DNA from 4 places in the Halomonas sp. KO116 genome. Region 3 is predicted to be linked to each of the others. Evidence: predicted binding sites of a transcription regulator. Region 3 holds the regulator's gene; each other region holds the start of a gene.
What was found. Region 3 encodes LexA, which represses DNA repair genes until DNA is damaged. Its sites were predicted from a motif close to TACTGTNTANNTANACAGTA; they were not measured.
Positions count from the first base shown of each region.

Region 1: the regulator LexA is predicted to act here: its motif matches at 3,224-3,243, upstream of ruvA (Holliday junction branch migration protein RuvA).
Region 2: the regulator LexA is predicted to act here: its motif matches at 3,591-3,610, upstream of KO116_RS08970 (PA0069 family radical SAM protein).
Region 4: the regulator LexA is predicted to act here: its motif matches at 1,521-1,540, upstream of KO116_RS20035 (DUF1654 domain-containing protein).

Region 1 covers NZ_CP011052.1:2,405,531-2,412,903, reverse strand. Annotated here, with positions in the region: gene KO116_RS11245 (D-2-hydroxyacid dehydrogenase) at 1-177, opposite strand, end outside; gene KO116_RS11240 (FmdB family zinc ribbon protein) at 416-715, shown strand; gene aspS (aspartate--tRNA ligase) at 781-2,562, shown strand; gene ruvC (crossover junction endodeoxyribonuclease RuvC) at 2,639-3,202, shown strand; gene ruvA (Holliday junction branch migration protein RuvA) at 3,306-3,914, shown strand; gene ruvB (Holliday junction branch migration DNA helicase RuvB) at 3,983-5,020, shown strand; gene ybgC (tol-pal system-associated acyl-CoA thioesterase) at 5,065-5,430, shown strand; gene tolQ (protein TolQ) at 5,489-6,184, shown strand; gene tolR (protein TolR) at 6,196-6,633, shown strand; gene tolA (cell envelope integrity protein TolA) at 6,647-7,373, shown strand, end outside.
Region 2 covers NZ_CP011052.1:1,937,639-1,945,011, reverse strand. Annotated here, with positions in the region: gene pgi (glucose-6-phosphate isomerase) at 34-1,701, shown strand; gene KO116_RS08985 (Fic family protein) at 1,784-2,497, opposite strand; gene KO116_RS08975 (DinB family protein) at 2,914-3,459, opposite strand; gene KO116_RS08970 (PA0069 family radical SAM protein) at 3,639-4,724, shown strand; gene KO116_RS08965 (winged helix-turn-helix domain-containing protein) at 4,766-5,071, shown strand; gene KO116_RS08960 (heavy metal translocating P-type ATPase) at 5,053-7,266, opposite strand; gene KO116_RS08955 (hypothetical protein) at 7,272-7,373, opposite strand, start outside.
Region 3 covers NZ_CP011052.1:2,158,378-2,165,750, forward strand. Annotated here, with positions in the region: gene mobB (molybdopterin-guanine dinucleotide biosynthesis protein B) at 17-580, shown strand; gene moaC (cyclic pyranopterin monophosphate synthase MoaC) at 586-1,383, shown strand; gene moaE (molybdopterin synthase catalytic subunit MoaE) at 1,425-1,841, shown strand; gene KO116_RS10035 (ribonuclease J) at 1,878-3,488, opposite strand; gene purU (formyltetrahydrofolate deformylase) at 3,719-4,573, shown strand; gene KO116_RS10045 (energy-coupling factor ABC transporter permease) at 4,598-5,269, shown strand; gene lexA (transcriptional repressor LexA) at 5,279-5,959, opposite strand; gene KO116_RS10055 (TetR/AcrR family transcriptional regulator) at 6,228-6,905, shown strand; gene KO116_RS10060 (L,D-transpeptidase) at 6,883-7,373, shown strand, end outside.
Region 4 covers NZ_CP011052.1:4,373,753-4,381,125, forward strand. Annotated here, with positions in the region: gene KO116_RS20030 (SOS response-associated peptidase) at 789-1,427, opposite strand; gene KO116_RS20035 (DUF1654 domain-containing protein) at 1,555-1,785, shown strand; gene KO116_RS20040 (LexA family protein) at 1,782-2,162, shown strand; partial or broken gene KO116_RS20045 (Y-family DNA polymerase) at 2,159-3,172, shown strand; gene KO116_RS25945 (DUF4113 domain-containing protein) at 3,281-3,433, shown strand; gene KO116_RS20050 (hypothetical protein) at 3,458-4,024, shown strand; gene KO116_RS20055 (carbon-nitrogen hydrolase family protein) at 4,364-5,251, opposite strand; gene KO116_RS20060 (APC family permease) at 5,264-6,640, opposite strand; gene KO116_RS20065 (helix-turn-helix domain-containing protein) at 6,893-7,373, shown strand, end outside.

The DNA of each region.
Region 1 (7,373 bases), 250 kb from region 3:
CTCAGCGTCCAGCACTACTTTGTTTACGATCGCAATATCGGCGTTAGTAAGGCGCTCAAGCGCCTGCTGAGTCGTACTTTGCTCAAACACCTCAAGGTGTGAGACCGACTCTTTAATGGCGCTTAAATTGATCTCAGGGCCTAGGCTTTGTGCGTCCAGTATCACCGCATGAGGCATTTTATTCTCTCCAATAGTTACCGAAGGCTGCATAACCTTGCTCGGCAGGGGTCACAAAAGGGTATAATGGCGGCGCTTTATCAACCGCAGCCTTGGAATTTATCCCGACTGGCCACATATTGGCAGCCTAGCAGCGTTTGTGTTCGCCACTATTCTTTTCTTTCAGTTCTGGATCTATCGGGACTGGGTCTTAAAAGAACGTAGTTTGTCAGGGTTGAGCTTTTTAGGAGCCATTAACATGCCCATCTATGAATATGAGTGCAAGGCCTGTGGCCATCGCCTGGAAAAATTGCAAAAAATTAGTGCCGATCCTCTCAAGGATTGCCCTGCATGCCAAAGCGATGGCTTGGAACGACTTGTCTCGGCAGCGGGCTTCCGCTTAGCCGGCGGTGGTTGGTATGAAACCGATTTCAAAACGGGTAGCAAAAAGAATCTGGTTGCTGACGGCAAAACTGCTTCTGCAGATACCGCTAAATCAAGCGATACCAGCGCTACCCCCAAGAGCGTTACTCCCAGCGACAAAGGCGCCGCGGCATAGCTGCGGCAGTCAGGATCGGGACGCCCGCGACACACTAATTGCCACGTAACAGAACAGGATTTGACATGCGCAGCCATTATTGCGGCCAGCTAAACGAAACTTTGGTGGATCAAACGGTTACGGTATGCGGATGGGTTCATCGCCGCCGCGACCACGGTGGGGTCATTTTCCTCGATATGCGCGATCGCGATGGCATCGCTCAATTCGTTGTCGACCCTGATACCGCCGAGGCGTTCGCCACTGCCGACCGTGCCCGTAGTGAGTATGTCCTGCGCATCACTGGACGCGTTCGGCTGCGCCCTGAAGGTACTCAAAACCCCAACATGCCAACAGGCATGATTGAAGTGCTGGCGAAGGACGTCGAAGTACTTAATACAGCGATTACGCCGCCTTTTCAGCTTGATGAGCATGGCAAAGTCGGTGAAGAGGTGCGTCTTAAGCACCGCTATATCGACCTGCGTCGCCCGGATATGATCGAGAAACTGCGCCTGCGTTCGCGTATTTCACACAACGTACGCGCGTACCTCGAAAACCAGGGCTTCCTGGATATCGAGACACCGGTACTCACTCGCGCCACCCCTGAAGGTGCGCGTGATTATCTCGTCCCGAGCCGTACCCACGCAGGCAGCTTCTTTGCCTTGCCGCAATCACCGCAGTTGTTTAAACAGCTGTTGATGGTGGCTGGCTTTGACCGCTATTACCAGATTGCCAAGTGCTTCCGCGATGAAGACCTACGCGCCGACCGTCAGCCTGAGTTTACGCAGATTGATATCGAGGCGTCGTTCGTGGAAGAGAGCGACATCATGGGCATTACTGAAACCATGATTCGTCAGCTGTACCAGGATGTGCTGAAAGCCGAATTACCAGAGTTTCCGCGCATGACCTGGCAGGAAGCGATGGATCGTTTTGGTTCTGACAAGCCGGATCTACGCATTCCGTTGGAATTGACCGATGTTGATGACCTTATGCAGCAGGTCGATTTCAAAGTCTTCTCTGGTCCCGCCAGCGCAGATGATGGCCGTGTTGCCGCGCTGAAAGTCCCCGGTGGTGCCAAGCTTTCGCGCAAAGAGATCGATGAATACACCAAGTTTGTCGGCATATACGGCGCCAAAGGCTTGGCGTGGATCAAAGTCAACGAGCGCGCGAAAGGGCTTGAGGGTCTGCAGTCGCCGATCGTCAAGTTCATGGAAAATATCGTTGCAGAGTTGCTTGATCGTGTGGGCGCAGAAGATGGCGACATCATCTTCTTCGGTGCCGATAAAACACGTATCGTCAACGAAGCCATTGGCGCGCTGCGCGTTAAGTTAGGGGCTGACCTGGAGCTCTACACGCAGGAGTGGGCGCCGCTATGGGTCGTCGACTTCCCAATGTTTGAAGCTGACGACAACGGTCGTCTTAGCCCGCTTCACCACCCCTTCACAGCACCCTCTTGCAGCCCAGAAGAGTTAAAGGCTGATCCAGCTAAGGCTCTGTCGCGCGCTTACGATATGGTGCTCAACGGTACAGAGCTGGGCGGTGGGTCTATTCGTATCCACGATCAGACCATGCAGAGCACCGTTTTCGAGATTCTGGGGATTGGTGAAGAAGAGGCTCAAGAGAAATTTGGCTTCTTGTTGGATGCGCTCCAGTACGGCGCACCGCCCCATGGTGGCTTAGCTTTCGGTTTGGATCGCCTGGTCATGTTGATGGTGGGGGCTAAAACCATTCGTGAAGTTATTGCCTTCCCGAAAACCCAAAGCGCTGCATGCTTAATGACCAATGCTCCGGGTGAAGTCAGTCCTGAGCAGTTAAAGGATTTGAATATCCGCCTCCGCCAGAAAGCCAAGCCAGAAACAGCCACTGAGTAAACTGGTTGTTTGAGTGCCTACCACCGACGCCCCGGCGTCGGTGTTTTTGTATATAGCCACCACGAGTTTCGATGACATGGATGAACAAAAGCCGGCCAGCACGATCCGTATCCTGGGCATCGATCCTGGATCGCGAATCACAGGTTATGGGGTAATCGATGTGGTCGGTGTGAAGCCCTGCTACGTGGCGAGTGGCTGTATCCGTACCGCGGAAGGGGCTCTAGAGCAGCGTTTGGCGCAGATTTATGCGGGTCTTAGCGAAGTGGTCGGTTTGCATTGCCCGGATCAAGTCGCCATCGAGCGGGTGTTTATGGCCAAAAATCCTGATTCCGCACTAAAGCTAGGTCAAGCACGAGGAGCGGCCCTGGTTTGCATGGCCAATCATGGGTTAAGCCTAGCCGAGTATGCCGCGCGTCAAATCAAGCAGTCAGTCACTGGCCAAGGAGGAGCGGATAAAGAGCAGGTGCAGCATATGGTGACCGCTATTCTGCAGCTTTCCGCCACACCTCAGGCCGATGCCGCGGATGCATTAGCCATTGCGCTAACGCATGCTTATAACGCTCATGCCTATAACAGTAGCGACTCGCCTGCGTCGCCAGCACGGGGTCGCCGCCGCTCCACGGGCCGCTGGCGACTTTAATTCCTTGCTGTGTTGGTGAACTACTGGTCACCTGTACAGAGTCGCTTTATAGTAAACGTTTGTTTTTCACTCTCTTGTTATTCACCCCAGTGTGAGCGATTTTATGATTGGACGTCTGAGTGGCCAGTTATTGGCAAAGCAACCTCCTTGGATAGTGATCGACGTACATGGCGTAGGCTATGAGCTGGAAACGTCAATGAATACCCTGGTGGCACTTCCCGCCGTCGGCGAAAATGCCTCTCTGTTCACCCACCTCACTATTCGTGACGACGCCCATCTGCTGTATGGTTTCGGCAGAGAGCATGAGCGCGCCTTATTTCGAGCCTTGATTAAGGTCAACGGTGTAGGGCCTAAGCTTGCTTTAGCGATTTTGTCGGGGATGGATGAAGACGCCTTTATGCGCTGCGTGCGTGACGATGACAGTAAAGCACTGACAACCCTGCCAGGTGTGGGTAAGAAAACCGCTGAGCGGCTGATTATTGAAATGCGCGATCGCTTCCCTGAGTGGGAAGACGGTAGCAATGCGTTACTGCCTCTTGAGGCCGCTAATGGTCGAGCATCTTCTCGCGATAGCCTTGCCGATGCAGAAGCGGCGTTAGTCAGCTTGGGCTATAAACTCACTGAAGCAGCCAAAATGCTTGCCGATATCGACCCCAATCAGTCAACCGAGTCGCTGATTAAGGCTGCCCTGACTCAACGTATGAGCGGCTAAGTGGATGGCTTTGACTGCGTTAGACGTGGGTAAAGATTGCATTTGAATCGTCATAAAGAAGAGCCTCTATGCTAGAACACGACCGGCTGATCGCCGCTGAACCTGAACAAGGAGAGGGGCGCATTGACTACGCTATTCGCCCTAAGCGGTTGGATGACTATATTGGCCAGCCGCGTGTGCGTGAACAGCTGGAAATTTTTATCGGCGCCGCAAGGCTGCGCGAAGAGAGCCTGGATCATACCCTGGTATTTGGCCCCCCTGGGCTAGGTAAAACGACGCTCGCGCATATTATTGCCACCGAAATGGGGGTCGGCATGAAGTCGACTTCCGGCCCGGTACTAGAGCGGGCGGGGGACCTCGCCGCCATGCTGACGAATCTAGAGCCTGGCGACGTACTTTTTATCGATGAGATTCACCGCCTGTCACCCGTCGTCGAAGAAGTGCTTTACCCCGCCATGGAAGATTTCCAGCTGGATATCATGATTGGCGAGGGCCCGGCCGCGCGCTCTATCAAGCTGGACTTGCCCCGTTTTACCCTGGTGGGCGCGACCACCCGAGCAGGGTTGCTGACCTCACCGCTGCGCGACCGCTTCGGTATTGTTCAGCGGCTTGAGTTTTATAACCTCGAAGAGCTGACCGAAATTGTGTCGCGATCGGCTCGCCTAATGGGCGTTAAGACCAGTCATGAAGGGGCAGTTGAGGTGGCCAAGCGCTCACGTGGAACGCCGCGAATTGCCAACCGGCTATTGCGTCGAGTGCGTGATTACGCCGAAATGAAAGGTGACGGCGTTGTCGATGTCGCCATGGCTGATGCCGCGCTTAATATGCTCAACGTTGATCATCATGGATTGGATCACATGGACCGCCGGTTATTGCTGGCAATGATCGAAAAATTCGATGGTGGCCCTGTGGGCATTGATTCACTTGCCGCTGCCATTAGTGAAGAGCGCGACACCATTGAAGATGTGATCGAGCCGTATCTTATTCAACAAGGCTTGATTATGCGCACGCCGCGTGGCCGTGTCGTTACCCGCCAAGCGTGGCTGCACTTTGAGCGAGTACCCCATGAACAGGCAACCGATATGGAAGGGGAGCGCCGTCCGTGAGCGCTAGTAAGCAAAAAGGATATCGCCTGCCGCTGCGCGTTTATATGGAAGATACTGACGCAGGCGGCATTGTCTACTACGTTAACTACTTGAAGTTTATGGAACGTGCACGGAGTGAATGGCTGCGCCATTTAGGCCTTAATCAGCAAACGCTGCTAGACGAAGGTACACAGCTAGTGGTATACCGCTTGGCCTGTCACTATGCGAAACCAGCTCGTCTGGATGACGCATTGGAAATCAGTGCCCATGTTACGGAGATTGGGCGTTGTCGCATGACATTTGACCAGCAAGTTTGGCGTAATGAGGAACTCCTCTGCTCTGCCACAGTCGAGATAGCCTGCTTGAGCGTCGAACGTATGCGACCTAAAGCATGGCCAGCATCACTTAATATTTTGATACGGGCCTCTTAACCAAGAGGTCACTCACTGCGTCGGCAATACCGACCCTAATAGATTGATGAGGGCACCTGTGAACGATAACACCATGTCCATTCCCCACTTAATAATGAATGCCAGCACCGTGGTGCAGCTGGTGATGTTGCTACTGTTGGTGGGGTCAATCCTCTCTTGGGTGGTGATTTTTCAGCGTAGTATTGCAATGCGTCGAGCCAAGCAAGAGTACAACCAGTTTGAGGAGTCTTTTTGGTCGGGTGTCGACTTAAATGAACTCTATCGTGAAATCCCCGCTGATGACCCACGCCATGGTGCCGAGCATATTTTTCAAGCAGGGTTTCGCGAATTTAACCGCTTAATGCCTAAAACCCGTGATGCGGATACTGTATTGGAAGGCGTACAACGCAGTATGCGCGTTGCTTGGTCGCGTGAAGAAGATCGTCTAACCCAACACTTGGTGTTTCTGGCGACGGTTGCTTCTGCCAGCCCTTATATCGGCCTTTTCGGTACCGTATGGGGCATCATGGGGTCATTCCAAGCGCTGTCACTGACCCAGCAGGCGACGCTCGCAACGGTTGCTCCCTGGATTGCTGAAGCATTGATAGCAACAGCCATGGGTCTGTTTGCGGCTATCCCGGCGGTCATTTTTTATAACCGCTTGTCCAATACATCTTCTCGCTTACTCGGTAAATATGAGGATTTTGCCGAGGAGTTCCACGCTATCCTGCACCGTAATTTACAAGGTCGTGATGGCAAGCCAAGCGCGAGTTAAGGGAGACAGCCATGCAAGGACCTTTCAATCGCAGTGGTAAAGGCAAGCCAATGGCGGAGATCAATGTGGTCCCTTTCATTGACGTCATGTTGGTACTGCTCGTTGTGTTTATGATTACGGCGCCCATGTTAACCCAGGGCGTACAAGTTGAATTGCCGCAAGTTACCTCTCAGCCTATAGAGACGCAGGAAGATAATGACCCCATTGTCATTTCGGTTGATAGCGAGGGTGCATATTTCATCACGTTGGGAGAAGACTCTAACTCTGTCTCTTTGGATGAGATGGCCGCGCGGGTAACCACGATCTTAGAGCGAAGTCCCGGCACGCCAGTAATGGTGCGTGGTGACCGCAATGTGGCCTATGGACAAATTGTTGTCTTGATGAGCACGTTACAAGGTGCTGGTGTGGCTAACGTGGGGCTGCTTTCTGAGCCGCCGCAAGATGGGTAAGGGCCGCGCGCGCATGACAGTAAATTCACCGCGTGATCCTCAAGATGTCGACTATAAGTGGCCGACTGTTCTGGCGATAGCTGTGCACATTTCGATTGTCGTGTTTAGCTTAATCAGTTTGCCGACCCGCAACGCGGAGCCCGATAGCTCTTCGATTGTTCAGGCAACGCTGGTGAGTACGAAAACGTTTACCGATCAGGCACAGCAGGCAACGGAACAACAGGCGGCGATGAATGCACCGGCTGAAGCGCCTACTGAGCCCGATGCACCAGAAGAGCCGTCGGCCAGTGAACAGCAAGCCGCCGCCGAACAGCAAGCGGCCGAAGAAGCTGCCCGACAGGCAGCCGAAGAGGAGGCGCAAGCATTAGAAGCCGCGCGAGAGGCAGCTGAAGCAGAGGCCGAACGCCGGGCTCAAGAAGTGGAAGAGCAGGCTGAGCAACAAGCCGCTGAAGCTGCCGAACGCAAGGCCGAGGCGGAAGCCGCTGCTGAGCGTCAACGTGAAGTCGAAGAGGCGCGGCGTCAGCAAGAGGCTGCCGAGCAGCAACGCCAGGAAGAGGCCGAAGCCGAACGTGCGCGTGAAGCGGCAGAGCAGCAGCGCCGTGAAGAGGAAGAGGCCGAACGTGAACGTGAAGCAGCAGAGCAGCAGCGCCAGGAAGAAGCAGAAGCCGAACGTCAGCGTGAAGCAGAAGAAGAGCAGCTTCGTGAAGAGGAGGCGGCTCAGCGAGCGCGAGAGGCGGAAA
Region 2 (7,373 bases), 220 kb from region 3:
ACTACATTCACTTAATAACAAACGGATCCCCCTATGTTTCAGCTCACTCGTAGTGTCACCTGGCAGGCGCTCGACCGCCTACGCGACAAAACCGCTAACGACCGCATTCGTGACTACTTCACCAATGATCCTCAGCGCTTTGAGAAAATGAGCCTTCGGGTGGGCGGTCTGTTTCTTGACTACTCCAAGCACCATGTCTCCGATGAAGTGCTCGCCAAGCTGATCGAACTGGCCGACCACTCCGCGCTGGTACAGCGTCGGGCGCAGATGTTCTCCGGCGACATCATCAACGTCACCGAAAACCGCCCAGTACTGCACACCGCCCTGCGTCACTTAGGCGATGAGCCGGTGTATGTGGACGGCGAAGACGTCATGCCCGAGATCACCCGTACCCGCGAGCAGATCAAGCTATTCTCGGAAGCGGTACGCAATGGCGAGTGGAAAGGCTATAGCGGCAAACGTATTAAAGATGTGGTCAATATCGGCATTGGCGGCTCGGATCTTGGCCCTAACATGGCGGTGCGCGCGCTGCTCAAATACCGCCACCCGGAGCTCCACTTCCACTTCGTCTCCAACGTGGACGGCACCCATATCCAGAAGGTGCTTTCGCGCCTCGACCCGGCCACCACGCTGTTTATTGTCTCCACCAAAACCTTTTCTACCCAGGAGACACTGCTAAACGCCAAAACCGCGCGTCGCTGGTTCCTGGAAAACGCTGGCGAAGACGCCGACGTGGGTGCGCACTTTATCGCTGCCTCCACCAACCGCAAAGCGGCCATGGAGTTCGGCATTCGCGAAGAGAACGTGTTCGAATTCTGGGCCTGGGTGGGTGGCCGTTACTCCATGTGGTCGTCCATTGGGCTGCCGATTGCGCTTTCGATCGGTTTCGAAGGCTTTATCGAGCTACTGGAAGGCGCTCATGAGATGGATAACCATTTCATCAACGCGCCCTTCTCGCAAAATATGCCGGTGCTGATGGCGCTGATTGGTATTTGGTACATCAATTTTATTGGCGCAGAAACCCAAGCCATCGTGCCCTACGACCAGGCGCTGAACCAACTGCCTTCTTTCCTGCAGCAGTTGGACATGGAGTCTAACGGCAAGTCGGTAGATATTTTCGGCCACCCGGTGAACTACAAAACCGGCCCCATTGTGTGGGGCCAAACCGGCTCCAACGGCCAGCATGCCTTCTTCCAGCTACTGCATCAGGGCACCCGCTACGTACCGATTGATTTTATTGCCTCGCTCAAGCCCGAGCCCGGCGTGGAAGACCACCACTTCGCCTTACTGACCAATATGCTCGCTCAGGCCAACGCCTTTATGGAGGGCAGCCAGGGGGACAGCAAAGAACTCAGCCAACACGACCCCTACAGTTGCCCCGGCAACCGCCCTTCCAGCACGCTACTGCTGGACGAGCTAACGCCGAAAAACCTAGGCGCACTGATTGCGCTCTACGAGCACAAGGTGTTTGTGCAAGGGGTGATCTGGAACATCAACTCGTTTGACCAGTGGGGCGTACAGCTTGGCAAACGCATCGCGGGTGAAATCAGCGAACGCATCGATGCCCACGCCGCCGACTTCGATGCCTCCACACAAGGCCTGCTGGAGTTGGTGCGGGCGCACTTCCCTAATGGCGGCAGTGACGAAAAGGAAAGCGCACCGGCCAGTGCCGACAAGAAGCCAACACGGAAAAAACATTGAACGAATAGGCTTATAAATCGATAGAAAACAACGCCTTGGTTTGAAAGAACCAAGGCGTTTTAATTTTTGCTGAGCCTTACTATTAGCCGATTGGCAGGTCGAGCTTAAAGTTCTTAATGATTTTCTTGTCTAAACAGCTTCTTAGAAACGTATTCATCGGTGCCATATTGTTAGATGTATAAAAATCCAACATCAGGGTATTGAACTCTTGCTGTCGTTTGGCTGGAACATTAATAATCGGGAATCCATGCATCAGCAAAATGCCATTCATCATAAAGCGACCAGTACGCTTGTTAACATCCCAGAAAAATTGAGCCCTAGCCATCTGCAGAAACGCAGTGATGGCTTGGTCGTAACTGTCCTCTTCGCTCGCTACTAGCCGCTGGACTTCTTGCCATTTAGCTTCAAGCTCGTCAGGCATAGGCGGCTCATAGTCAGAACCTGCAACCGTTACATAACCCGAGCGAAACTTGCCCCACTCCAGCGCCTCTTCTTTACCGGCAATGGCATGGATGTCTAGAGCGGTTTGCTTATCAAAGCGGAACTGCCCCTTATCGACTAAATAAAATATATATTCCCAAGCTTTCGCCTGGTTAATCGCCATATTCTGATCGCTGATTTTATGGCCGCCCACGGTGATCCCATCCAAAATGGTCTGCACCTCGGGCAGCGTCATAGCGACCCCCTCAAGATTCACGGCATCGTATACCAAAGCAGGCACATCCCGTATCGCCAGTTGCCTAGCCAAGGGGGCGTTAGGCTTCATGTTCCAAAGTTTATCTTGTGCTGGCTCCATGGGAGTGGGACTCGTGTTCGGCAAATGGGATAAGTATATCGCTACGGGATAGAGTATATGCGGTGAGGAAGCTATCTGTTACTAAACAGAGCTAATAGGCTCTGATGCTTCGCTCTTTTTAACGCCTCTATGCTCGCACATCTCTGCCAGTTTCGACTCCGATAAAAACGTGGCGGCGATGGTGGATTCTAACCAGATAGCCAGAACGGACTCACTATCGCTTAGCGTAAATAACCGATCATTCAATGTCCCTATACATAATATGTTGAGGCCCCGCAGCCCCGCCCAGGTAACGCTCACCAGTCTCATAAAAGCCCGCCTTTCGATAACAGGTGTATGCCGCTAGGTTCTTACAGTTCACCGTCAGGGAGTTAAGAGAGCAAATTAATTAACTATGACCAGCATGCTGGTCAATATTATTGGCTACCGGCCTCATCCGGTATCAGCGCCAGCAAGTCGGTGACCTCAATATCTAGACCGGCTTGCGAGAGCAGCGTTGTTATCTGCCCGCGGTGGTGGGTTTGGTGATTGAAGAAGTGCAAGATCAGGCTGGAGAAACTGCGGATGGCTGGAACTCCTTTCATATTTTGGTAACTCAAGATTGTCTCTAGATCCTCATCTGTCAGCGCTGCGATCCAATTGATAATCACGCTATCCAACCATTGACGATGTGCCTTGAGGCCATCCAAGTCATCAAACATCACTTGATCAAGCCGCGCAGGCGTTGGCAGCGCCACCATGACCGCAAGTGTTGTGGTAGAAGAGGGATGGCTTGCAAACCGCTTAAGCCAAAGCGTGTCGGCTACAACGATATGATTTAAAGTGCCAAAAATAGAGCCAAAGTAAGCGCCTCTCTCCTCTGCAAGTTCAGTTGTACTCAGCTTGCTAGCCGTATCGTATACCTTGGCATTCATCCACTGATTGTAGGATGCCATTAATGCAAAATGTGGTTGAAGTTCCATAGGTCAAATCGCCTCTTTCCATGCTGGCAACAACGGGTTCTTTAAGCGTATGAAATAAAGACGCGTTTGTATCCCCGAATTTGCTATTTAAGCCGCTAAGCCTTTTCTTGCGCCTTTGCCCAAACGCCATATACTGTATAAATAGCCATATAGTTAGTTATACAGGTCAGAGGTGGCAAATGACGACTCCCGATCAAACATCGAGTGTTTCAGCTGTGCGCAAAGGCCGCGGAGCAACGTACGACCCGCACAATCGTTTTTCACCTACCCGTAGCGTGGTGGAAGACGATGGTTGGTGGCGGGAAGAAACATCTACAACCATCGCCACCGAAGTGCGAGAAGAGGTGAGCAAGAGCGCGCTATCGTGGAATAAATCGCCGGATTTGCCATTTGATCGCTCGCTGAATCCTTACCGTGGCTGTGAACATGGCTGCGTTTACTGCTACGCACGCCCCTCACATGCTTACTGGGATCTATCGCCAGGGCTGGATTTTGAAACTAAACTCATTGCCCGCAGCGGTTTGGTGGAACGGTTAACGGAGGAGCTTTGCCATCCCAACTACATCTGCCGCCCCATCAATCTTTCTGGCAATACCGACTGCTACCAGCCGTTAGAGGCTACTTATAAAACCACACGCCGCTTGCTGGAGTTGCTGTTGGAGTGTCGCCATCCGGTAACGTTAGTGACTAAAAGCACGCTGGTGCTACGCGATCTAGAACTATTGGCAGAGATGGCAGAGCATCGGCTGGTGCGTGTGTTTGTTAGCTTGACCAGCCTGGACGCCAATTTAAAGCGCACGCTAGAACCACGGGCGGCCTCGCCTCAGGCGCGCTTGCGGGCCATTAGTGAACTCAATACGGCGGGAGTCCCAGTCGGCACATTGATTTCACCGGTTATCCCAGGGCTGACTGATCATGAAATTGAAAAGCTACTGGAAGCCGCCAGCCGAGCAGGCGCACGAACGGCGGCCTGGATGCTGCTGCGCTTACCTTACGAAGTAGCGCCGCTGTTTGAGGCGTGGCTGGAAGCTCACTACCCAGAACGCGCCGCCAAAGTGATGAGCCTTATGCGCCAGTGCAGAGGCGGTAAGGCCTATGATGCCAAGTTTGGTAAGCGCTTTCGTGGAGAAGGGGTATTCGCTGATTTAATTGCTCAGCGCTTTGCTCGCGCCAGCCGCCAGTGGAACATGCAGGATCGCACCGAGCAGGGCTTGAATACGCGGGATTTCCGCCCACCACGGGCGCAGGGCGACTTATTCCTTTAAGCTAAGCAGCGCGTTAATCAATTTGCTGTTAAGGAAGCCTAATGTCCGCGCTTAGCAAAACGAAATCGAGTTTTTACCGACGTTTATACGTAGCCCATCTTATCGAACATGGCGCTGCCAGCGTGCCTGCACTAATTGAAGCCACCGGCATGCCACGGCGTACCGCTCAGGATACGATCGCCTCCCTTGCCGAATTAGATATCGAGTGCGTATTTACAAGAGATGAAGGCGAGCGCCACAACATTGGCCGCTACCAAATACGCGATTGGGGGGCGATTGACCCACGTTGGGTGGCAACGAATGCCGAGCGGCTTAAACAGGCACTTGGCTATTCCGGAGCCCTCTGATCGTTTTCCTCCGGCTCGGCCCACGCTAACCGGGCGGCATTGAGCGTGACACTCAGCGAACTTGCCGCCATAGCGAATACCGCAACCAGAGGTGGAATGGCCATCACAGCTACCAGCCCTAGGGCCAGCGTATTATACAGTGCCGAAAAGAACAGATTCTGCACCATGATGCGCCGGGTGTATTTAGCAATGCTAAGCAGTTTTACTACCCCCCCCACTCCCGGCGTCATAAGCTGTGCGGAAGCCCCTTCACGGGCGGCCTCGCTGGCACTTAGCGGGGCAATACCCACATCAGCCGCGGCCAAGCTCAACGTATCATTCAAGCCATCACCTACATAGAGCGTTGGCGCTAGTAGCGCCTGCAACAACCGCGCTTTGGCTTCGGGCGAACGCTGGGCATAGCAAGCTTCTCGGGCAAGCCCTATCTGCTCACCCAGCCAGCTAACAGCCCCCTGCCGGTCGCCGCTAATCATCGCCACCACATAGCCTGATGCGAGCAGGCGCTTCACGCTTGGAGCGGCATCCTCCACCGGTTGATCGGCCAGATAGAACGTGGCCAGCCAGCCCGCTTCATCAGCCAACATCACTTGAGAAGCAAACGCCAGCGCGGGGTCTTCAGCTTGAAATGGCAACGCAATCTGCTGACGAGTTAGCCAATTAGCGCTACCTAGCGTTAGCCACTCGCCGCTATTTAGCTGCACACGGCGCCCTTCCCCAGGCGATTCATTTACTTCTATATTCTGATCAGGATTCTGCTCAGGGTTCTGCTCACGTTGATCATTCGACCAGTGCGCTAACGCGTGCGCTAGCGGATGTTCGCTTCCAGCGACGGCGGCGCTTAGTTTGCGCTGCACCGTGTGTTTATCAACGCCCTCCCGTGCCTGCCAATGCAGCACGGAATGATTGCCGGTCGTTAAGGTGCCGGTTTTATCCAGGGCTACCGAGCGAATGCGCGCCAAAGTTTCAAGCGCGGCCGGGTCGCGTAGCGCAATACCTTGCTGCATGGCCTGACCGCTACCAGCAAGGCTTGCCAACGGCACGGCAAGCCCAACGGCACAGGGGCATGCCACCACCAGTACGGAAAGCGCCCGCACAAAGGCCTCTTCCCAGCCCGTTCCAAATAACAGCGCAGTAGGCAACGTCAGCAGCGCCAGTACAAGTGCTAAGGGGCTTAGCCAAGCTGCAAAGCGATCAGCTAGCTTCTGCAGCTCGCCTTTTTTGGCCTGATAGCGGCGCATTTCGTCACATAGCCGATCCAGTCGCCGCTTGCCTACCCCGGCACTCACCTGCATTACCAGCGGCGTTGCACCCAGGTAGCGGCAGCCTGCGTAGACCTTCTGACCTGTATGAAAGTGGCGCGGCAGGTTTTCGCCGGTCAGCGAGGCGGTATTGACCCAGCCAGGCGCCTCCAGGGTGCCATCAAGCGCTACCCGCTCACCTGGCGCTAACTCGACGCGCATTCCTGCAGCCACTTCATCGGCAGGAACCATTACCCAATGTTCATGTTGGTAAACGCTTATGTTCGCGTTCGGTAGTGTCAATGCGTCCAGCGCTTTTAACCCACGGTGACGGCACAGCGTTTCCACTAACCGCCCGACCAGCAATAGCACAATCAACATCACCGCCGTATCGAAATACACTTCCGATGAACCGCGCCATAAAAGCCCGATCGAGACGAGCACCGCGCCAAATACACCAAGGCTAACGAGCACATCCATTCCAGGGCGTTTGGCGAGCAATGTACGCCATCCCGCTCGGTAAAACGGCACGCCCGCAAACAGCACCACGGGAAGTGAAAAAGCACCCGACACCCATGCCACTACCTGCTCGACCTGTTCATTGGGCAAGGCGGATGCGTAGATCAAAATTGAGGCAAGCATGGTCCACATGCCAAATAGCGAACCCACCATCAGTCTAAGTGTGAGGTAGCGGCTCTCCTCTTCCAATCGTGCATGGGCATCGCCCACCGGCTCAAGTTCCGTCAGCCGGTAGCCTAGTCGCTTAACCTTTAAGGCAAGCACTGAGAGCTGAGTCGCGGCTGGCGTGCCGCTTATACAGAGCGTGGCGCTGGGATAATGCACGCTAACGTCGTGCACGCCATCACTCCGTTTGAGGGAGCCTTCCACGGCCAACGCGCAACTGGTGCACCACATGCCGTGAAGGGTATAGAGCTTGTCTGCGTTAGTGTCAGTCATACCACTCACAGGCAAGGCGGAATACCGATGATGGGCATCGCTGCAAACAATACGCCGAAGGTAGAAAAAAGATAGAGCCCGGCAGAAACCCGTGCATTAAAGCGCAG
Region 3 (7,373 bases):
TAGGGGGGTAGGCTGTATGAGTAACGAACTAACCGCATCCTTCCCCATTCTAGGGATTGCTGCCTGGAGCGGTACCGGCAAAACGACACTGTTAGAGAAGCTGCTGCCTCTATTAGCTGCGTATGGTTTGAAAGTAGCCGTGATTAAGCATGCTCATCACTCGTTTGAAGTCGACCAGCCTGGAAAGGATAGCTATAAACTGCGTAGTGCGGGCGCGGCCCCTGTTCTAGTCGCTTCACGGCAACGATTTGCGCTGATGCAGGAAACGCCCGACCAGGAAGAACCCGATTTAGCCAGCTTAATAACCATGATGGTGCCGCACCATCCCGACCTAGTGATTGTCGAAGGCTTTAAAGCTTGGCCGATCCCTAAGCTGGTGCTTTATCGCGATGGCGTAGGGGACTCGGCAATTTTGACCGACCCATGGGTCGAGGCGGTTGCATTAAGCGCGCCATCGCCAATTGATTTAACTTCTTGCGTAGCGCAGTTAAATCTTGATGACAGCGACGCAATCGCGCGCTGGATAGTGACCTGGATAAACGCAAAAAACCAAACTGTGGCTTCAAAAAAGGAAAGGTGACCAGCATGCATCTAACCCACCTCAATACCCGGGGCGAAGCCAACATGGTGGATGTCGGCGATAAACAAGAAACGCGCCGCGAAGCCGTCGCCTCGGGGCGCATTGTAATGCTGCCTGAAACGCTGACATTGCTCACCGAAGGGGGATTGCCGAAAGGAGATGTCCTCGCCACCGCCCGTATCGCGGGCATTCAGGCTGCAAAACGCACTCATGAATTGATTCCACTCTGCCATGCATTGGCGCTATCAAAGGTGTCGGTTGAATTCGAGATCGACATGGCCGAGTCCTGTGTGCATGTAACGTCGCTGTGTCGTTTAAATGGTCGCACCGGTGTTGAGATGGAGGCGCTTACAGCCGTTTCAGTCGCCTGCTTAACCCTCTACGATATGTGCAAAGCGGTCGATAAGGGCATGCATATTGAAGCGATCCAGCTCGACAGCAAGCAGGGCGGCCAACGCGGGGATTATCAGCGTGTGAATAGGCAGTCGCCTATCGTGACGGGCGAAGGCACCTCAGGAGAAGTAAGCCTGGGTGAGCGCTGTCCTTCCCCCTGCGTGCGGGTTAAATTTCTGGCTGAACTGCGCGAGCGGGTAGGAGAAAGCGAGGCGACTGTTGGGCTGGACCAGCTTGCTAGCCGCGATATCAGTGGTTTAAAGGCAGCGCTGGCCGAGCGCGATGATCGGTTTAAACTGCTTACTGATCAGCGCACGTTATGTGCCATTAATCAGGTAATGGCAAACGATGATGCGCTAGTGACCGATGATGACGAAGTGGCGTTTTTCCCACCGGTCACAGGGGGTTAACGTTGGATATTAAAGTAGCGGTTCAAGCAGCGCCATTCTCGATGGACTACGGCTATAGCGATGCATTAGTCGGGCGCAGCGATATTGGCGCGGTGGTGAGCTTTACCGGACTGGTGCGTGATTTCAACGAGACGCCCGATGTTACGGGGTTAACACTGGAGCATTACCCCGGTATGACCGAGCGCACGCTAACGGAGATTGGCGAGCAGGCGTGGCAGCGTTGGTCGCTACAAGCGGTGCGGATAATTCATCGCGTTGGTTATCTGGGCCCTGGCGACCCCATCGTGCGGGTGCTTGTAGCTAGTGCTCACCGCCGAGAGGCATTTGAAGCCTGCGATTTTATTATGGATTTTTTAAAAACCCAGGCGCCTTTTTGGAAGAAAGAGCACTCCACTCGGGGAGAATATTGGGTCAAAGAACGCCACTCTGACCAACAAGACGCGGCACGCTGGGAGTGAGTTTGCCACGTCTTGCTACTCCGCAATGATGCACCACTAACGATTGGCAGCATTTTCCAAGGTAAGGGCTTCTGGCATTTCGGCGGCCATAATCTGAAGATGCACATCGGGCAGGTGCTGCATATGCTCCGCCAGCCAGTGTACCAAGCGAGGCTGCAATGCTTGGCGAAGGTCGGCCAGTGTGTCGGCGGCAATCTCATCAAGCTGATCATCCAGCCAATCACTAAAGCTATCTTCATCCAGCGGGCTGGCACCCGTCGCATCCAGCATCAAACGTCCAATGCGCACCCAGCCCGTATCAGTCGCGGTCACCGGCAGTGCTAGGTACAAACTGCCACGACGTGCCGTACCGGCGTCTTTTACTTCCAACCCTGGGTGAGGAACCACGCTGTTTTGGCTGACGATGCAGGGCGGCTGGGGATAGCGTGCCTCGCAGCGCAGCCCTTGGTTATCAAAGCTTATTAAATCGCCATTAACTGGCGACAACGGCGCACTGATCCCTAATTGACGGGCAATTGCCTGATGCGCCTGCTGATGCCTTGCTTCGCCGTGGACAGGCATCAGGTGCTTCGGCTTAACCCATTGATAGAGTTTGATTAACTCATCGTGAGCGGGGTGCCCAGTAGCATGTAACTCGGGATGGTTGATTTCGTCGTAAATACGAACACCTAACTGCGCTAAACGTTTTTTTAGCTGTTCAATAGGGCGTTCGTTGCCTGGAATGGCTTTAGCCGAGAAGATAACATTATCGCCGGTCTGAAGATCCACAAAGGGGTGGCGGCCCTGAGCAAGACGCTGAAGCGCGGCACGGGCCTCACCCTGGCTGCCGGTGGCGATAATGACCACTTCATCCGGGGGGAGATAACCCAGATCGTGATTGGGTACCAGCGGCGGTAAGTCATCCATATAGCCAAGCCCACGCGCAACGCTAACCATTCGCTCCATTGAGCGCCCCATTAAGCTGATGCGACGGCCACACTGATGCGCTGCGCGCCCGATAGCTAATACCCGCGCAAGGTTACTGGCAAAGCAAGATACCACCACACGGCCCTGGCAGTTGGCGAGGGCTTTTACCAATGCTCTTGCCACATCACCTTCGCTGCCGGAGTGGCCTGGCATGGGGGCATTGGTGGAATCGCCGACCACTAAATCGACCGGGGCCAGCGCTCTAAACTGCGCCGCGCTTACCGGTGAACCGATAAGCGGCTCAGGATCAAGTTTCCAGTCACCAGTATGTAAAACGCGATAACCACCAGCCATCATCATAATGGCACAGCTTTCGGGTATTGAATGCGTCAACGACAAGTAGCGCAGCGTAAACGGCCCGCTTTCAAGTGCCTCACCTGGTTCGATGACATGAATCGCAGCGCTGCTAAGTTGATGTTCAGCAAATTTAAGGCGTAACAGCCCTGCGGCTAATGGCGTGGCATAAATAGGACAATTCCACATCGGCCAGAGCCAAGCGACGGCGCCAATGTGGTCTTCATGGCCGTGGGTAACAAATAGTGCTTTCGGGACTATCCCTAATGATTTTGGTGTATCAAGATTAGGCACTTGTAGCGGTGAGTTGGGGAAATCCTGGCGAATCATCATGCCGCAGTCGACGACAATCCAGTGATCATCGTAGCCGTAGAGCGTTAGATTCATGCCAATCTCACCGCATCCCCCCAGCGGCAACATGCGCAGCGGAGGACGACGACGGGGACGAATTTGAACGCGTGAAGAGTGCATCAGTTATGAAAAGCCTAAAAAGTAGTGACTCAACTATACGGGAAGGCAGGGGCGGCTAACAATCATCCTTGGCCTTCCGATACACTATGCAACCTAAGCCGTTGGTTTGTCATAATTACCTTAGAAATAGGTCAAGAGTCGCTCACATGTCCCATTATTATCGTTTAGTTGTGTCCTGCCCTGATCGGGTAGGTATTGTGGCCCGAGTATCGAGCTTTATTGCTAAGCAAGGGGGGTCTATCACTGAAGCCAGCCAGCACTCTGATTTAGAAACGGGCTGTTTTTTTATGCGTTACGAAATCTTGGCGGATTCAGTGGGGATGTCGGTAGAAGCGCTACGTGCAGCGTTCGAGCCGGTGGCAATCGAATTCGATATGCAGTGGTCATTGGTGGATACACAGCAGCGCCGCCGGGTGGTATTGATGGTCTCTAGAGAGTCACACTGCTTGGTAGATTTGCTTTATCGCTGGCAGGCGGGTGAGTTGGATTGCGATATTGTTGGCGTCATTTCCAATCATGACGATATGCGTTCATTGACCGAATGGTACGGCATTCCTTATCACTATGTGCCAGTCGACCCCGATAACAAGCAAGTGTCATTTGCCAAGGTGCAAGCAGAAATCGATAGTGCACGTGCTGATTGCGTCGTGCTGGCGCGTTATATGCAAATTCTGCCGCCTGACCTGTGCGCCCGCTATGCAGGGCGGGTGATTAATATTCATCACAGTTTTTTACCCTCTTTCGCTGGGGCGAAGCCCTACCACCAGGCATATCAGCGCGGAGTGAAGCTGATTGGCGCCACCTGCCACTATGTTACCGAGGAACTCGACGCGGGCCCGATTATCGAACAGGATATTCATCGCGTTAGCCACTGCCATACCCCAACCGATTTAGTCCGCTTTGGGCGTGATGTGGAAAAAGCCGTTCTCGCACGCGGTTTACGCTGGCATCTTGAGGATCGGGTTTTAGTGCATGGCAACAAGACCGTGGTGTTTAGCTAACGCTCGATAATGTGAGAAGCCGCTATGTCGTTCGCACAAAGTGTACTGGCGCCCTGGGCGCTGATATTCACCTCGCTACTCTCGTTAGGCGTAGTGGTGTGGGCTCTTTGGCGGCGGCCCTGGCAAGTGCTACTGGAAGACGCTGCTCTTCAGCACCGTTGGTTAGGCGCAACGCTGGCAGTGGCGCTGATGTGGCAGCTACGCGCTCAGGCGGTCGACTGGCTAACGCTGCATCTCGTCTTTACGGTATTGATGACACTCGTGTTTAAAGCGCCATTAGCGCTGATCAGCAATGTGCTCATTAATGTGGCAATGGTAGTTATCGGCCGCAATGAGTGGACGCTGCTGGGGGCAAATGTACTGGTAACGGGCATTGTTCCGGCTGCCATTATTGGCACAGTGTGGCGGCTGGTAGATCGCCGCCTGCCGGATAACCTGATGGTGTTTTTATTTGCCTGCGGGTTTTTTGGGGCTGCGTTGGCAACATTAGGGGCAGGGGTGGCTGCCGTGCTGCTGATTATCATGGCAGGCACAGATCCTAACGCTATCTATCTTGCCCAGGAGTATGCACGCTTCTTACCTCTACTAATGCCTTCAGAGGCGTTTATTACCGGGATGCTGCTGAGTATTCTGCTGGTCTATCATCCTAACTGGGTGGCCACCTTTAATGACCACCGCTATATCGACATGCAGTAATGACGGTGGTTAGCCCAGTGCTTGGCCATTACCGCCACGAATGACGCCAACGCCGACACCTTCGATGTCGAGTGACTGTGAACGCAGATCGATTTCAATCGGCGCAAAGTCTGCATTTTCCGCAAATAGCGTTACTTGGTGGCCCTGACGTTTGAAGCGCTTAACGGTTACTTCATCATCCAGGCGCGCAACGACAATCTGGCCATCGCGCACCCGCTCGGTACGGTGAACTGCCAATAAATCACCTTCTAAAATACCAATATCCTTCATCGAAAGGCCCCGCACACGCAGCAGATAATCGGCTTTAGGAGTGAAGTACTCGGCTGGCAAAGGGCAGTAACGGTCAATATGCTCAGCCGCTAGGATAGGGCTCCCGGCGGCTACTTCGCCAATCACCGGCAGGCCAGCAGGCGAGGCTTCAATATTGGCAGCGGGTAACGCGCTTGCGGTGCTGTCTACTAATTCCTGGGGCTCTTGATTGGGTAGTCGAATACCGCGTGACGTATTGCGAATAATGCGAATAGCGCCTTTACGCTCAAGTGCGCGCAGGTGCTCTTCCGCGGCGTTAGGTGAGCGGAACCCCAGTGCTTTCGCAATTTCAGCACGGGTCGGAGGGTAGCCAAATTCGCCCATGGTCTTAACAATAAAATCAAATACGTGCTGTTGGCGAGCGGTTAGCGGACGCGACATACCAGACTCCAAAAATAGTGAATAGACAGTAACAAATTAAATGTCGACTTAATCGGTAAGTGGTTAAGTATACAGTATGTTCCTCTGTCCAGTACATGTCTTGTCAACCCCCTCTCTAGAAAGGCCCCGAATTTTTCCTAATCGTTTTAAACTAAGCTTCTACTCATATAGACAGCCATATTTCATCAGAAAATCAAGCGTTGAGCCCACCAGCGATATGGCATAGTATTTTGCTATGTTTTAAACACTCGTTTCCCCGGAGAGCGGCATGGCTCAATCTGATACGGTAACTCGAATACTCGACACCGCGGAAGTGCTGTTTGCTGAGCGAGGTTTTGCTGAAACATCGCTGCGCAACATCACTAGCAAAGCGCGCGTCAATTTAGCGGCGGTGAATTACCATTTTGGTTCCAAAAAAGCCTTAATTCAGGCCGTGTTTTCACGCTATCTGGACCCGTTCACCCAGCGTTTTCATACTGCGCTTGATGAACTTGAAGCCCAGCATGCAGGGCGCGTTATTCCGTTGGAAACGCTACTCGAAACCATGGCGACCACCGTGCTGGCTGTGCCTGCCGAGCGCAACAGTTTAAAGGTGTTTATGCGCTTGCTGGGCCTTGCCTATAGCCAAGCGCAGGGGCATCTTAGGCGTCATATTCAGCAAGAGTATGGTGATGTGTTTACCCGCTTCACCGAGTTAGTGCGTCAAGCCACGCCCGACTTGCCTGACGCGGAACGCTTTTGGCGGCTACACTTTATGCTTGGTACGGTGATTTTTACGCTTTCAGGCCTTGATGCACTGCGCGATATCGCTGAAAAGGATTATCAAGAGCAGGTCACCGTGCGGGATTTGGTTAGGCGGTTGCGCCCAGTAGTGGTGGCTGCCATGAATGCACCGTTGCCCCCAGCACTTGAAGAAGGAAAATATGCGAACGCCCAAGCTCGCTGAGCTTCCCCCTGTAGAGGACATCTGGTTGGAAATCGATACCACACAGCAGCAGCTACGCTGTTGGCGAGGGCCGAAGGTGCTGTATGAGTGTGAGATATCGTCTGGCCTCGCGGGCGTTGGTGAGCACAACGGCAGTGGCAAAACACCCCATGGTTGGCACTATATAAGAGCCGCGATCGGCAACGGGATGCCTGATAATGCGGTATTTCGGGGTCGTCGCTGGACGGGGGAGGCATTCTCTCCTGCGCTAGCTGAAGCATATCCGAAGCGGGATTGGATTTTGACCCGCATCCTGTGGTTATGCGGATTAGAAAAAGGCGTGAACCGTGGTGGTCAGGTCGATTCACAGCGTCGCTATATTTATCTTCATGGCACGCCCCCTGACCAGCCCATGGGGGTTGCTGCATCCCACGGCTGTATTCGTTTACGCAATAGTGATTTGCTCTATATCTTTTCGTTAGCGTTACC
Region 4 (7,373 bases), 2.2 Mb from region 3:
GGCCAAACAGTCCCGAAATTCGCCTATGCACGGCAAATTTCCGGGGTTGGTTGTTGTTTTATTCTCACGCCATCAAGCCGACGCTGGCACCATGCCCGGTATGCTGTGGCCACCGTCTCATAAATTCCCCATTCAATTCGCTATCACGCTGTTTTAGATGGCCTTTTGTCAGGATGCCGCGAAGCCGAAAGGGTGCCCGCCATCCGCTAAGGTGGCCACTAAATCACCCCGGCCATAGGCACGCGATACAACAACCCAACACAACCAAACGGCGCAATCTGGCCATGCCCGGGGCGCTGCTGGCGTTATGGTGAATTTGTCACGCTATGATGAAGGCAATTAGTCGGCTGGCGCACTTCACTACCTGGGGGATGGGGCGAAGCCCCATGAAGCGAAGCGGTAACAGACAGGGCAACAAAGCAGCGGCGGCTTGTTGGCCAGCCGTCATACGCTAAGCCCAAAGCTCCACAGCCCCTTTATTGCCAAACAGGGTTTTAATAAATGGCACTTGCTGGCTAGCGGTCTGAAAATTTAATTACCCTCATATCTCCACCTGAGTTCAAAGCACGGGTTAGATCGAGTAGCGGCATAAAAGAGGGGGCATAATTGGGGGCATTTTTTAAATCATATTATTTTATTTTCAATATAAACAAATGCTTAAATCTACTTTAAACGGGACGCCGCCTACCACCTTACTATACAAATCAAGCACCTACGGGTGCTTTTTTTGTGTCTGTGGGCTGAGAAGGGCCTGTTTAGGCATGGCGTGGTCAGCTTTTTTCCTACTATCACGCCGGATTTATCAGCTCGCCACCCTGCCCTTCCGCCGACTTGTTGACCTTCGTACTCACAGGCCAATGCTCGATCAATTCAGCATCGATACTGCGAATGGTCTCCCGATCCGTGATGTCAGGTGCTAGCCAGTGCTTGAGGCTGTCGTCATCTAAAATCAGCGGCATACGATCATGCACCTCGGCAGCACTACCCCGCCTGGGCTCGGTGACGATCGCACCTTCCATGCTTCCATCGTCACATGCAGCGAATATCCTAGCGAAGAACAGCGGCTCTTTATCAATACGGGCCAGAAAATGAGGCTGCTTGGGCTTCGAATTCTTGATCCATTCATACCAGCCATCAGCCGGAATCAAACACCGGTACCGAGCGAACGCCGATTTGAAATAAGCGTTGATGGCCACGGTCTCAACTCTCGCATTGATCGGCTGGTTGCCTGTGCTCCTGGCCCACTTAGGCAGATACCCCACCACATTTACGATAGGCGCCTTGCTCTCTGGCAGCTGATGAATAGCCGCGATCCAGGTACCAGGTGCCACGTTGTAGCGCGCCCGCAAATTGCTATCAGGCACACTTGCAACGACCAAGTTGGCCAAGTGATCTAACGGGCTGAATAATGCGAATCGTCCACACATGAGCAAAGCATAATCGATATAACGTTCTTCGCAGCCACCCTTTCATATCAGCGCTTGCAGTCAACGATGCTCATCGCTTATCGTCTGCCCTAAAACTGTATATATAACCAGAACTTAAGGAGCGCTTATGTCTAAATCCTACGAGCAGTTAGTCAAAAGCGTGCAGAAAGAGATCGGTAGCCCTGGGGCGCAGTCAAATCAGTGTGTCGAGATCCGCCAGCGGGATGATGATAGCGCTGATGACTGGGCGCGCATGCTGGAAGACCTGGGTACCGTTGAGAACGGGATCATGATCCCGCTGGATGACACTGCAGAACACATACGCTTGCTTTGCAACCCTGAGGAGAGCATGGCATGAGTATACACCTCTCGATCCTCGGGCGCGTTGATACCACCGCCCCACGGCTTAAGTTGCCCCTTGCCGGTGGTGGAGTGCGCACAGGTTTTCCTAGCCCTGCGGAGGACTACTTAGAAGCTGAGTTGGATCTTGTTGCCCATTTGTTACAACACCCCAGCGCGACGTACTACTTCAGGGCAAAGGGCACTTCAATGACAGGCGCGGGTATCTATGATGGCGAGCTCACCTGTAAGAAACTGGATTCGATCGGCAACCGACCTTACCTCTTTGCCGCTACCCCTGAGTTTCGGCCAATGCCACTAGAGGGACGCGAGTGCCAGGTGTGGGGCGTGGTCACGCACAATATTCACTCATTAGCCCCAGGGTTCTCGGTATGATCGCCCTGGTCGACTGTAATAATTTCTACGTCAGCTGCGAACGCGTTTTTAACCCTAAGCTGGAAGGCCGCCCGATAGGCGTGATGTCGAATAACGATGGTTGCGTGGTCACTCGATCAGCCGAAATAAAACAGCTTGGCGTGGCGATGGGCATGTTAGCGCATCAGATAGATCCCCATATCCGCCGCCAGTGCATTCTGCTGAGCTCCAACTACGCGCTTTAAGGCGACATGAGTCGCCGCGTCGCTGACGTTCTCAGCCAGCACACACCGCACGTTGACGTTTACTCGATCGACGAATCCTTCCTGAGCTTTGAGGGCTTCGAGCCTGAAACGCTGACAGAGCGATGCCAATCAATGCGGCACCAGGTTAAGCGCGATACAGGAATACCTGTTAGCGTCGGGCTGAGCACATCTAAAACGCTGGCGAAGATAGCTAATCATAGAGCCAAGAAAGAAAGTCAATTTAACGGCGTGGCCATCATGCATCCTGATAGCGACGACACTCGCGCTTTCCTAGAGCAGTTGCCAGTTACAGAGATATGGGGCGTAGCTGGCCGCAGCGCCGCACGACTGCGCACGCTGGACATTGAAAACGCATGGCAACTAGGTGAGTCATCGCCCAAGCATCGTAGGAAACATTTCAGCGTCGTGATGGAACGGATCGTCTGGGAATTGCGGGGCGTGGACTGTATCCACCTGGACGACATGACCCAGCCCAAAAAGCAAATAATGGTCAGTCGGAGCTTTGGGCGCCTCACTAACAACAAAGCGGATCTTCACGAAGCCATCCGCGTGCACACCTCACTCGCCGGTGAAAAGTTACGCAAGCAGTCGGGTCTAGCCCAGGCAGTCATAGTGTTTGTGCGCACGAATAGATTCAGGCAGGATCTTCCCAACTACAGTAGAAGTCTAGTGATACCGCTGCCCTACCCCACTGACGACAGCCGTGAGCTAGTCTGTGCAGCCATCGCAGGGCTGGAGAAAATATTCAAACCGGACATCATGTATCAAAAATACGGCGTGATGCTGATGGATCTCTGCGACCACGACAATGAACAGTTGGGCCTGCTGGCTGAGCCAGTGAGTGATGAGAAACGGGCCAAAAATGAAAAGCTAATGGCCACGCTGGACAAGCTGAACCGCGAGCACGGTAAAAACACCGTGAGACTGGGGATGTCGAGGAAGATCAATGCTTGGGAATTGAGTTGCGAGCACCGGACGCCTAGGTATACTGCGAGGTGGGATGAGTTACCATTTGCAAGCTCGTAAGCTTTTAGCGAGGGCCTTAGCGTAATGTATTTATATTTAACAAAAAAAGAATGGATAGAGCCATGGTTGAATGGTGGAGAGATACCAATCAACTTAGCCAGCACATACAGAAAAATGGAACGAAATGGAATATTCACTCCAGATGAAAATTTGATCTATGAGGCAACTCACCCATACTCAGTGCTTCAAGGTGTCATTGCTTTGGAAGATGTTCGAGGTATAACTCTTACAAATGTCAATATTAACGGCTACCAGATTAACCACATGTACATTAAAGAAAGAAGAGAAGAAGACGGACTAATTCTAAGCTTTTGCAATCATTTTTCAGAAAGAACAGCACACAGGCTTGAAAAAGAAGCTGCAATTGAGATTATTGACATTGACAAACTAATTAAATCCATCAACCGACAGACAAAAACAAAATGTAAAAGAGGAAACTGTGAATATACATTAGGACACAACAGAAATCATTTTCTAAAAAGCTATCGAGATGCTTGGCAAGATGAGCATAGGCTGTTCTGGAATCATCCAGAGAGCATCAATGCACAGATACCTAGAGGTATTGGAACTATAAAATGGCTAAATCAATAATTTAGTTTCCCCCCTGACGTTGCTCTTGAATGTACGCCTCAAAGCTAGCCTTTGCCCTATGCATTGAACTGCTTTATTACTTCCGACGATAAGCTGCTACGTCATGGGAGCTTTCTGGCGTTCACGCTGCTTGATGGCACGCTGTAGTCTAGTAGGCAATACCTCAGACATAGGCCGCATTTGTCTAACGGCCCGGTCTGTGAGTTCTCTTACTTCACCTTCTTTATTCGTGAGCCTCGTTTTCATTGCGTCTTATCTCCCGCACGTTGGCCTTTCTTAGGCTATTAACCCGGATACAGATCCAATGAGCGTAAAGCACCCCTGCATAAGATGGGCTGTTTAACGCTTTTCCCTCCACTTACGCGGATCAATGCGCCCTTCATACATGGGTAATTCCAGCACAGGGTCATCGTCTCGGAACTGAGACCACATGCGGTTTAGGCCCGCGGTGCCGAAGGTACGCACACGCTCGACCTCATCAATGTTAAGTACATCGGTGAGTATGCCTGGAGTAGCGCCGGACATCCTCGCGCGGATGCGGCCTTCGGGGTCGACGATCAGACTCTGACCTTCCCCCGCAGGCGCGGCTGAATTGGCGCTGACCATATACACCTGGTTGAAAATAGCATTGGCCTGCACAAGGATTTGCTCCTGGGCGCGGTCGCAGGTGGTGGTGGCCACTTGGTTGATGATCACCTCCGCCCCCAGCCACGCTAGCTGACGCACCATCTCAGGGAACCAGATGTCGTAGCAGATGGCTAGGCCGACCCGGCCTATGCCCGGCACCTCGAACACTTCAAAGCGATCTCCCGGTTGATAGGGCTCGTAAGGCCGCCAGGGGAAGCACTTACGGTAGGCAGCCACTCGCTCACCTTCAGGCGAATACACCGGCGCGGTGTTGTACAGATGCCCGTCCTCACCTCGTTCGCATACCGTGCCGGGCAGCAGCCATACTCCCAGGTTGCGGGCGATACGTGACAAGTGCTGGTGACGGGGGCCATCGATCGGCTCAGCCGCGGCTTCCAGTTGCTCTTTGCGCTGCTCCGGCGTACCCGTGGCAGCACATAGATGGAGCTCCGGATAAACCACCATCCTGGGCTGTTCAAAATCGGCACCGAAGTCACTCAGGTGTACCGCCAGCTCGGCCTCGAAGTCCAGCAGTTCGGAGTCAATGCCGTGCGGCCGCGAGGCTTCCTGCACCACAAGGACAGGCAAATTTCTGGACATGGTAGATCTCCGTTAATAGGTCGCTTTTACTGAGGCGGTTGCTGACTCGGGCGCTGAATCATCAAAGGCCACTTCCGGCGGCTCGCGACGGAAGAACCGGGTCAGGTAGGCCAGCTGGGCGAGACCAATGGACAGCCAGATCAGCCCAAGAATAAAGGCGTTGATATCCAGCTTACTCATCAGCCAAAGGTTGACCAGGGCACCGATGAGCGGCACTAACATCCCTCTAATCACACCATACTGGCGCCTTGCATCGGCGTCTTTGCTGACCAGAAAGATGACTGACAGGTTCACCATCGTGAAGGCGATAAAGGCACCGAAGTTGATAAACGAGGCGGCCGATAACACATCAAGGAACAAGGCAATGATGCCGATAGCACCCGTGAGGACAATGTTGAACACTGGCGTGTGGAAGCGCGAGTGCAGCGCTCCGAACAGCTTAGGCGGCAATACCGCATCCCGCCCCATGGCAAACAGCAACCGAGAGGCACTGGCTTGAGCGGCCAGGCCGGACGTGAACTGGGCGAGCACCATACCAGCCAGGAAGGTAGCGCCGAAAAGATCCGCACCGATGGTCGTGGCAATCTCAAAGGCGGCGGAGTCTGAGTTTACGAAACTGCTGCCAGGATGCACCAGCTGGGTGGTGTAGCCCACGAGTACGTAAATACCCCCGCCGATCAGCGCGGTGAGCATAATGGCCTTAGGGATATTGCGCTTCGGGTCGATGGTTTCTTCGGTCAGTGTGGTGACGGCGTCGAAGCCAAGAAAAGAGTAAGCGGCCACCGCGGCGCCCGCAGCAATCGCGGTAAAACCAGCATCCTCACCCAAGAACGGCCCCAGGCTAAAAAGCGAATCAGTGCCACCAGTCGCAAAAACGTGACGAATTGAAAGCAGTACGAAGAACGCGATCACCAGTATTTGGAAAACCATCAGCAACGAGTTCACTTTGGACGCGAGCTTGATGCCGTAGATATTCAAGAAGGTGGTGATGCCAATAAAGCCCAGCAGGAATATCCAGCTCGGTACTTCAGGAAAACGAGCGTTCAGATAAGCGGCGCCGATCAACCAAATCACCATTGGCAGGAAGAAATAATCCAGCAGCACGCTCCACCCCACCATAAAGCCAACACGCGAGTCGATGGCTCTGCGGGCGTAAGTATAGGCAGACCCGGCTACCGGATAAGTACGCGCCATAATGCCGTAGCTGTAGGCCGTGAATAGCATGGCAACGGTCGTGATGAGGTAAGCAGTGGGTACGGCGCCATTGCTAGTGCTGGCAATCACACCGAAAGTGCCCAGCACGATCAATGGCGTCATGTAGGCTAGGCCAAACAGCACCACGGCTTTTAGGGATAGCGTTCTTTCCAGTTTGATATTGTTATCCGTCATGATCCATCTCCAGGAAACGTTGGAACCGACAGCGGGCAATCCGCTAAGTCGGCACAAAACGAAGAGGTGGTTGATCAAGCCAGCCGCCGAGGCTAGACCAGCTTGCTACCGTTAATGACCGGCTAATAACTCTCAGTTGCTGGCGTTACAGCTATCCAGCTAGACTGAGACGCTTAGTAGCCAACCTCTTTAGAACGGTATTGGCAGCTCGTCGGATCGTATATAACCCTAGCGTGGTATGGACTTGCGGATGTGGATGCAGTGACTCAAAGCGAAAATGACGAGGTACTGGCCGATGCCATCATAGCCTTGGGAACGCCTGCGTTACCTCAACACTTCTCTAGATTGTTGAAACAACTCGCTGCCTTCGATAACTTGATCATCATCGCTTATCACGGCGAACACCGGCCAGCGGTGCTCTATCGGGAATACACCGACCCTGTCGTTTACCTACCGATGGATAGCCAATATCTAGGGGGAGATTACCTGCTGGATCCTTTTTACCGCGAGCACCTGAGAGGCAATGTTCAGGGCATACGCCGATTGAGAGACATAGCGCCCGATCACTTTCGACGCACGCATTACTATCAGAATTATTACCAGCAGACCACGCTACTGGATGAGGTAGCGGTTTTCGCCAATATCACTGAGAGCGATACGATAACCGCCTGTTTTGGCAGGGATCGCTCCAGCGGCAAACCCTTCAATAGGCGTGAACTTGAGATTCTGCATC